One region of the Bradyrhizobium sp. CCBAU 53340 genome, then DNA from elsewhere that is predicted to be linked to it. Evidence: riboswitches for the same ligand, from Rfam matches in the RefSeq annotation. Region 1 holds a riboswitch; the other holds the start of a gene.
The links. A riboswitch is a leader RNA that binds a small molecule or an ion and turns the genes downstream of it on or off. The one in region 1 is predicted to bind S-adenosylmethionine.
Positions count from the first base shown of each region.

Region 2: it holds a riboswitch for S-adenosylmethionine, as region 1 does, so the genes downstream of both, XH89_RS33970 (homoserine O-acetyltransferase) here and XH89_RS35435 (O-succinylhomoserine sulfhydrylase) in region 1, are expected to answer to the same signal.

Region 1 covers NZ_CP030055.1:7,467,029-7,471,758, forward strand. Annotated here, with positions in the region: gene XH89_RS35420 (hypothetical protein) at 1-389, opposite strand, end outside; gene XH89_RS35425 (PAS domain S-box protein) at 495-908, opposite strand; gene XH89_RS35430 (2'-deoxycytidine 5'-triphosphate deaminase) at 1,074-2,210, opposite strand; SAM riboswitch at 2,291-2,370, shown strand; gene XH89_RS35435 (O-succinylhomoserine sulfhydrylase) at 2,445-3,632, shown strand; gene XH89_RS35440 (SGNH/GDSL hydrolase family protein) at 3,821-4,730, opposite strand, start outside.
Region 2 covers NZ_CP030055.1:7,168,505-7,173,234, forward strand. Annotated here, with positions in the region: gene metW (methionine biosynthesis protein MetW) at 4-666, opposite strand; gene XH89_RS33970 (homoserine O-acetyltransferase) at 668-1,870, opposite strand; SAM riboswitch at 1,965-2,044, opposite strand; gene XH89_RS33975 (chorismate mutase) at 2,203-3,051, shown strand; gene hisC (histidinol-phosphate transaminase) at 3,088-4,182, shown strand; gene XH89_RS33985 (prephenate/arogenate dehydrogenase family protein) at 4,179-4,730, shown strand, end outside.

The DNA of each region.
Region 1 (4,730 bases):
CGAAGCATCGCGCGGCTGACCTCGCCGGGCACGCCGCAGATCGCCGCGCCCTTCCAGATCCAGCGCGGGGGCGGATAGCGGATCCAGGCCTTGGTGTCGCTCTCGTACATGTATTCGACATGGACGCCGCCGATCCAGTTGGAGAGATAATGATATTGCGCCGCCGCCACCGCCGGCGGCAGATGATCGATCCCGAGTTTCTTGAGCCCCGGCAGGAAGCGCTCCTGCTGCTGGCGGCGAAACACGCGAAAGACGAACTCTGCCGCATCGGCCGTGCCACGCCGCGTGACGACGGTGAGGATCAGGCCGGTGAAATAGGCGTGATAGAGATCGGCGACCGCGCGCCAGCGTTTCCATTGCGCTTCTTGCGCGGCGTCTATGGTGGTCATGCTTCGCTCCCGATCGTTGTTTTGATCGAGTGTGTCACCGCGCCGAATGACAGGCAACATGATGCGCGCGCAGGAGGCCCTGCACGACATCAGGTCAATTCCGCATCACGAAGTTTGCGATGCCTTCGCTGCCCGCTCGCGCTCGACGCGCTCGGTGACGTCGCGCGCCATTGCAACCGATCCCTGCACGTTGCCGCCGGCGTCACGCACCAACGCGAAAGTCATTTCGATGTAGAGCTTGCGCCCGCTCTTGTGCAGAGCGCGGGTCAGCGTCGGCCGGCCCGCAAGTTTCATGCTGCCGCTGGCGAGCGCGGCCTCAAAGCCCCTCCAGTGGGCGGCTCGCAAATGTTCGGGAATGATCAGATCGAGATTCTGGCCAAGCGCGTCCGCTGCGGTGAAGCCGAACAGCGCGGTTGATGCACGGTTCCAGCGCGTGATGGTGCCGGAGCGATCGGCATAGATCAGCGCGTCGGCGACAGCGTCGAGGATGTTTGCGTCGAGTTGGGAAGGATCGGTCATGTCGAGACCTCGTTGGATCTTGCATATCCTGACACACATTCGATGTCATCGCCCGACTTGATCGGGCGATCCAGTACTCCGAGAGAGTGGCGATCAATCGAGAGGCTGCAGCGTACTGGATGCCCCGGCCGAGCCGGGGCATGACGGCGGAGGGTGGGGCTAATACTACACCCGGAAATGCTTGCTCAGCTTCAGGCCCTGCGCCTGGTAGTTGGAACCGATACGCTGGCCGTACATAGCGTCGGGGCGGGCCAGCATCTTCTCGTAGACCAGGCGGCCGACGATCTGGCCGTGCTCGAGGATGAACGGCACTTCGCGCGAGCGAACTTCCAGCACGGCGCGCGCGCCTTGCCCGCCGGCGCCGGCATAGCCGAAGCCGGGATCGAAGAAGCCGGCGTAATGCACACGGAATTCGCCGACGAGCGGATCGAACGGCACCATCTCCGCGGCGTAGTCGGGCGGGACCTGCACGGCTTCCTTGGAGGCGAGGATGTAGAACTCGCCGGGATCGAGAATCAGGCTGCCGTCGGGCCGGGCCGAGATCGGCTCCCAGAAATCTTCCACCGCATAGCCGGAGCGACGATCGACATCGACCACGCCGGTGTGGCGCTTGGCGCGGTAGCCGACGAAGCCACTGCCCTTCTCGCCGGAGAGATCGACGGAGACGGCGACGCCGCCGGCGAGATCGGCATCGTCGATGTCGACGAGACGCTCGGACGCATGCAGCGCGTCGAGTTCGTCGGCATTGAGGATGGCATCGCCGGTGCGGAAGCGCACCTGGCTGAGGCGTGAGCCTTCGCGCACCAGGACCGGAAACGTCTTCGGGCTGATCTCGGCATAGAGCGGGCCGTGATAGCCGGCGCCGATCATGTCGAAGCGGCGGGTGCCGTCGGCGATCACGCGCGTGAACACGTCGAGACGGCCGGTCGAGCTCTTGGGGTTCGCGGCCGCGACGATCTCCGGCGGCAGCGCCAGGCTCTCGAGCAGCGGCACGATGTAAACGCAGTTGGTCTCCAGCACTGCGCCGTCGGCGAGGCTGAACTCGTGCAGCTTCAACCGGTCGATGCGCTCGGCGACGGTCGCGCCGGGACCAGGCAGGAAGCTCGCACGCACGCGATAGGCGATATCGCCGAGGCGCAGATCGAGGCTCGCCGGCTGGATCTGGCTTTCGACAAAGTCATAGGCGGGCAGGATGAGGCCCTCTTCCGCCATCGCCGCGATCATGCGGTCGGGCAGGATACCATTGGCGTCGGCGGCAACCGTGAACGTCAACCGGGGATCCTCATCAGGGGTCAAGTACATCCGGACTGGCGGGACATACGAGCCTTTTACGGCTATCCGATGGACGCCTTGACGGAAAGGGCATTGCGGAATATGAGCATCACTTATCCCGTGGTGATTTGAGCCGGCCGGCTTGCAGCCACGTTAAATAAGTCGCTAAACAGGCCGGGGACCTCTGTGATCCCGGCCCGTGGAGATATCCAGGCCGGTTTTTTTGTGACCGTTTTCGACGAGACGGTCATCTCGGAGGGTCCTATGTCGAAGTCGCCTGCCAACTACCGCCCCGAAACCCGCCTGGTCCATTCCGGCACCCTGCGCTCGCAATATGGCGAGACGTCGGAGGCGCTGTTTCTGACCCAGGGCTATGTCTACAACAGCGCCGAGGAGTGCGAGGCGCGGTTCAAGGGCGAGGACCCCGGCTTCATCTATTCGCGCTACTCCAACCCGACGATCGCGATGTTCGAGCGCCGCATGATCGAGCTCGAAGGCGCCGAAGCCGCGCGCTCGGCAGCGACGGGGATGGCCGCGGTGACGACGGCGATCCTGGCGCCGCTGAAAGCCGGCGATCATGTCGTGGCCTCGCGCGCGCTGTTCGGCTCGTGCCTCTACGTCGTTCAGGATCTCTTGCCGCGCTACGGCATCGAGACCACGCTGGTCGATGGCGCCAATCTCGATGCATGGCAACGCGCCGTGAAGCCCAACACCAAGACGTTCTTCCTGGAGAGCCCGACCAATCCGACGCTCGACGTGCTCGACATTCCCGCCATTGCCGAGATCGCGCACAAGGGCGGCGCGCGGCTCGTCGTTGACAACGTGTTCGCAACGCCGATCTGGCAGAGCCCGCTCGCGCTCGGCGCCGATGTCGTCGTCTACTCCGCGACCAAGCACATCGACGGTCAGGGCCGCTGCCTCGGCGGCATCATCCTGTCCTCGGAAGCCTTCATCGCTGAGCACATTCATAACTTCATGCGCCAGACCGGCCCGTCGATCTCGCCGTTCAACGCCTGGGTCCTGCTCAAGGGCCTGGAAACGTTAGGTGTGCGCGTGCGCGCGCAGACCGACACTGCGGCGCGCATCGCCGACGTGCTGGCGAGCCATCCCAAGATTGCGCGGCTGGTCTATCCCGGTCGCGAGGATCATCCGCAGGCAGCGCTGGTGAAGAAGCAGATGCGCGGCGGCTCGACGCTGGTCGGCTTCGAGGTCAAGGGCGGCAAGGCGGCTGCGTTCCGCGTGCTCAACGAGCTCAAGCTTGCCAAGATCTCGAACAATCTCGGCGACGCCAAGAGCCTCGTCACGCATCCGGCGACGACGACGCATCAGCGGCTGAAGCCGGAGGATCGAGCTGCGCTTGGCATCAGCGAGGGATTCATCCGCTTCTCTGCAGGGCTCGAGCATGCGGATGATCTGATCGAGGATCTGACGGCGGCGCTGGAGAAGGCGTGATCATCCTTACCCTCCCCTGGAGGGGGAGGGTCGCTACGCATTGAGCGACGCGAAAATGCGTAGCGGGGTGGGGTGACGGTGCCTCCGCATCAAGCGCTGCCCGAGTGGAGAGATCACCCCACCCCGCTCGCGCTGCGCGCGATCGACCCTCCCCCTCTAGGGCCCTCTAGGGGAGGGTGAAGCGGTGCCTACATCGGCCGATACGTTCTCACATCAGCGGGCACATTGACGCCGAGCTTGATCTGGCCGACGGAACGAATGATGTCGTCGCCGAGCAGCTGGGCAAAGCAGGCATAGCCCCAATCGTTCATGTGCAGGCCGTCGGCGATGACGAAGCTCTCGACCGGAAGCGCCTGCTTCTCGTGCCAGTCGCGCATCACCTCGAAGCGCGGGAAGATGCCGACGTGGCGAAGCTGGGCGACCTTGCCGAGCAGCTTCACCATCTTGCCTGCGCTCTCGGGACGCTCGGTGACGCGCGGAGAATATTGCGGGTCCACCAGCACGACGTCGGCATCGCCGGCGGCCTGGATGCGGGTGATGCCGTCCTCGACCATCTTGGCGGTGTCGCCGGGATCGAGATTGCGTAACACGGCGTTGGTGCCGACCTGCCAGATCACCAGATCCGGGTGCACGTCGATCACCTCCTTCTGGAGGCGCTTCATCATCTCGGGCGCATCCTCACCGCCGACGCCGGCATTGATGACGGTGATATCGGCGGTCGGATATTGCCGGCGCAGCTGCGCGGCGAGACGGTTCGGATAGTTGAAATCGGGCGAGCTCGCGCCGAAGCCCGCGGTGGACGACGAGCCGAACGCAACGATCACGACGGGCTTGCCGGCAACGAGCTTGTTCGCGACATGCGGCAGCGAGCCCATGGTCTTCGACACGCCTTTCGGCGACAGGCAAGGCACGCGGCTGAAAATATCGCTGGCAGATTTCGCGACCTGCTTCACCTTGTCGATGGCGCGCGAGGTGAGACCGGGCCGCTCGCCTGTCGGCTGGCCGGTTGCGACGGCGGTGGTCTGGGACTGTGGTGCCGGGGCGGGATCAGCGGCCTGCTGCGGAGCCGGGGTCGCCTGGGCTGCTTGCGCGCGCGCA
Region 2 (4,730 bases), 300 kb from region 1:
GCCTCATCTCCCCCCGCCCCGGCTCAGCAGAAACACCCCCTGCTCACCGAACAGATTCCACACCCACCAGGGCAGCCGCAGCCGCAGCGGACGGCCATAGAGGTCGAGCGCCTCGGCGCGCTCCATCTTGACGTGGATTTCGTCGCAGAGCTCGACGAAATCCTTGATGGTGCAGAAATGGATGTTGGCGGTGTCGTACCAGCTCGCCGGCAGGTTCTCCGTGCGCGGCATGTGGCCGCCGATCAGGAGCTGGAGGCGCATCCGCCAGAAGCCGAAATTGGGAAATGTGACGATGGCGCGGCGGCCGATGCGCAGCAGATTTTCCAGCACGACCTTGGGCTGGCGCGTCGCCTGCAGCGTCTGCGACAGGATCACGTAATCGAAGGCGTCGTCGGGATAGTTGACGAGGTCGGTGTCCGCATCGCCCTGCACCACCGCGAGCCCCTTTGCCACGCAGCGATTGACGCCCTCGCGCGACAATTCGATGCCGCGGCCGTCGATGCCGCGGGTCTCCAAGAGCTGAAGCAGATCGCCCTCGCCGCAGCCGACGTCGAGCACCTTTGAGCCCGGCTTGACCATCTCGGCCACCAGCAGATGGTCGGCGCGATAGTTTCCCGATTGCGTGGTCACGATGCCGTTGAACGGCAGCACTTCTTGCGCGGACATGTCAGCCGTCCTTGTTCGTGAGCCCGCGCGCCTTGCCGGCCGATTGCAGGAAGGCGCGCGAGATGTCGAAGAATTCGGGCACGTCGAGCAGGAAGGCATCATGGCCGCGATCGGTCTCGATCTCGGCGAACGACACCCGCGCGCTCGACGCATTCAGCGCATGCACCAGCGCGCGCGATTCCGAGGTCGGGAACAGCCAGTCGCTGGTGAAGGAGACCACGCAGAAGCGCGTCTCGATCCCCGCGAACGCCTTCGCCAGCACGCCGCCATGGTCGGCGGCGATGTCGAAATAGTCCATCGCGCGGGTCAGATAGAGATAGGAGTTGGCATCGAACCGCTCGACGAAGGACGAGCCCTGATAACGCAGATAGGACTCGACCTGGAAATCGGCGTCGAACGAGAAGGTCGGGAGCTCGCGATCCTGCATGCGCCGGCCGAACTTGCGATGCAGCGCCGCGTCCGAGAGATAGGTGATGTGCGCGGCCATGCGCGCGACCGCGAGGCCACGGTGCGGATGGATGCCCTGGTCGGCATAGGCGCCATTGTGCCAGTCGGGATCGGCCATCACGGCCTGGCGGCCGAGCTCGTGGAAGGCGATGTTCTGCGCCGAGTGCCGCGTCGAACAGGCGATCGCCAGCGCGGAGTAGACGCGCGCAGGGTACGCCGCGGTCCATTGCAGCACTTGCATGCCGCCCATCGAGCCGCCGACGACGGCGAACAGCGTGTCGATGCCGAGGCGGTCGATCAGCATCGCCTGCGCGCGCACCATGTCGGGGATGGTGATGACAGGAAAATCCAGGCCCCACACCTTGCCGGTGGCGGGATTGATCGAGGCCGGACCGGTCGAGCCCATGCAGCCGCCGATCACGTTGGAGCAGATGATGAAGTACCTGGCGGGATCGAGCGGCCGGCCCGGGCCAACCAGCGTCTCCCACCAGCCGGACTTGCCGGTGACCGGATGCACATTGGCGACGTGCTGATCGCCGGTCAGCGCATGGCAGATCAGCACCGCGTTGGAGCGATCGGCATTGAGCTCGCCATAGGTCTTGTAGGCGATCTGGAACGGGGTGAGGTCGATGCCGCAATCGAGCCGCAGCGGCTGGTCGGCGCCGAACCGCGCGACTTCCGAACTCGGATGATCGACCTCATGCGACCGATCGTCGGCACTGATCGCAGGACTGGGTACGGACTTGACGCCAACCATCTCTGACCATCGACCTCGTTTGCGATCGGACTTTCCGATCGCGACTGACATCAGGCCATGAAAAACCCGGCCTGAACAATAGGTTCGGCCGGGATCGGAAGCGTCCCCGGCCTGTTTAGCGAGTTTTTTAACGTGGCTGCAAGCCGGCCGGCTCAAATGACCACGGAACGGGCAAAAACCTACTGGTTTGGGCTGATTTCGTCAAGTCACGGTCCGGATTAACCAAATTGGCCCTTCAGTTGGCAACCCTGAGGGACGTCATTTCTCTTTGCTTTCGCCGCCATGACTGCCTAATCAGGACATTCCCCGCAGCTCTCAGCAGCCTGTCAGATATGTCCCAACGTCCGCCCGCGCCACCATCGCTCCAGGAATTGCGCAAGGAGATCGACGCGATCGACGAGGCCATGCATCGCCTGTTGATGCAGCGCGGCGACATCATCGACCGCCTGATCCAGGTGAAGCAGACCCAGGAGGTCGGCTCGGCGTTCCGGCCCGCGCGCGAGGCCTCGATGATGCGCGAGATCGTGCAGCGTCATCGCGGCATCCTGCCGCTCGACACGGTCGAGAGCATCTGGCGCGTCATCATCTCGACCTTCACCTATGTCCAGGCGCCGTTCTCCGTGCATGCCGACATCTCGGCGAGCGAGCCGGCGATGCGCGATTCCGTACGTTTCCATTTCGGCTTCACGGTGCCTTACGTCGCGCATTTCAGTGCGCAGGCGGCCGTCGAGGCCGTGGCGAAATCCAAGGGTGACCTCGCGCTGGTCTCGGCGACCTCGAGCCGCACACCATGGTGGCTCGAGCTGGAAGCGGTAGGAGCGCCGAAGATCATCGCGCGCATGCCCTTCGTCGAGCGCGCCGACCATCCGGCGTCGCTGCCGGTGTTCGCGATCTCGCGCGTCGCCGACAGCGCCGTGGTGACGGAGGTCGAGACCTTCAGCGTGCGCGTGTCGGGATGGAATGCCGAGGTCGCGCGGGCGCTGTCGCCGCTCGCCGACATCGTGGCTGTGCCCGATACCGCCTTCGACGGGGCCGCGCTGCTGGTCTCGGTTACATCAGACACCAGCATCGACAAGATCAAGGCTGCCCTGATCGAAGCGGGGGCCTCGGTACGCTCCACGGCCCTCGTCGGCAGCCACGCAACGCGCTATACGGTGCCCCCGACAGGGCCGAAATCGTAAATCGCGTTCCGCCTAAAGCTACTTCCGGAGTTGAAGATGTCCCGCCCCGTGCCGAATCCCGGCATTCTCGATATTGCGCCCTACACGCCCGGCAAGAGTCCGGTCGCGGAGCCCGGCCGCAAGGTGTTCAAGCTCTCGGCCAACGAGACGCCGTTCGGACCCTCGCCCAAGGCGATCGAGGCCTTCAAGCACGTCGCGGATCATCTGGAGGACTATCCTGAGGGAACCTCGCGCGTGCTGCGCGAGGCGATCGGCCGCTCCTTCGGCCTCGATCCCAATCGCATCATCTGCGGCGCCGGCTCGGACGAGATCCTCAATCTGCTCGCCCACACCTATCTCAGCCACGGCGACGAGGCGATCTCGACCACGCACGGCTTCCTGGTCTACCCGATCGCCACCATGGCCGTCGGCGCCAAGAACGTGGTCGCGGCGGAGAAGAACCTGACCTGCGACGTCGACGCCATTCTCAAGGCGGTGACGCCGAAGACGAAGCTGGTCTGGCTCGCCAACCCCAACAACCCGACCGGCACCTATATCCCGTTCGATGAGGTCAAGCGCCTGCGCGCCGGCCTGCCCTCGCACGTGCTGCTGGTGCTGGATGCCGCCTATTGCGACTACGTCTCGCGCAACGATTACGAGATGGGGATCGAGCTCGTCGCCACCACCGAAAATACGGTGGTGACGCACACCTTCTCCAAGATCCACGGTCTGGCAGCGCTGCGCGTCGGCTGGATGTTCGGCCCCGAGCACATCATCGACGCCGTCAATCGCATCCGCGGTCCTTTCAACGTGTCGACGCCGGCGATGTACGCCGCGGTTGCGGCGATCGAGGACACCGCGCACCAGGCGATGTCGAAGCAGTTCACCGAGACCTGGCGCAACTGGCTCACCGAGGAGATCACCAAGCTCGGGCTGAAGGTGACGCCCGGCGTCGCCAATTTCGTGCTGATCCATTTCCCGGAAAGCGGCAAGACCTCGGATGCGGCCGACGCCTATCTCACCAAGCGCGGCCTCGTGCTGCGCGCGCTGAAGAACTACGGCCTGCACCATCACCTGCGCATGACCATCGGCACCGAGGAGGCCAACCGCCTCGTCGTCGAGGCCCTGCGCGACTTCATGGCCGGCAAATGAGCGTGGACCCGCACTTCCAGCGCGTCGCCCTGATCGGCTTCGGCCTGATCGGCGGCTCGATCGCGCGTGCTGCGAAGCTTCAAGGCTTGGCGGGCGAGATCGTCACCACCGCGCGCTCGGAGAAGACGCGCGCGCGCGTGCTCGAGCTCGGCATTGTCGACAAGGTCGTGGCGACCAATGCGGAAGCGGTGAAGGATGCCGATCTCGTCATCCTCTGCATTCCCGTCGGCGCCTGCGGGCCTGTGGCGCAGGAGATTGCCGCTCATCTGAAGCCCGGCGCGATCATCTCTGACGTCGGCTCGGTCAAGGGCGCTGTGGTCAGGGACATGGCGCCGCATCTGCCGAATACCGTTCATTTCGTGCCGGCGCACCCCGTCGCGGGCACCGAGCATTCGGGACCGGATTCCGGTTTCGCCGAGCTCTTCATCAACCGCTGGTGCATCCTGACCCCGCCCGAAGGCACCGACACTAATGCCACCGCGCATCTGCGCGCCTTCTGGGCGGCGATGGGCGCCAAGGTCGAGGTGATGACGCCGGATCATCATGAT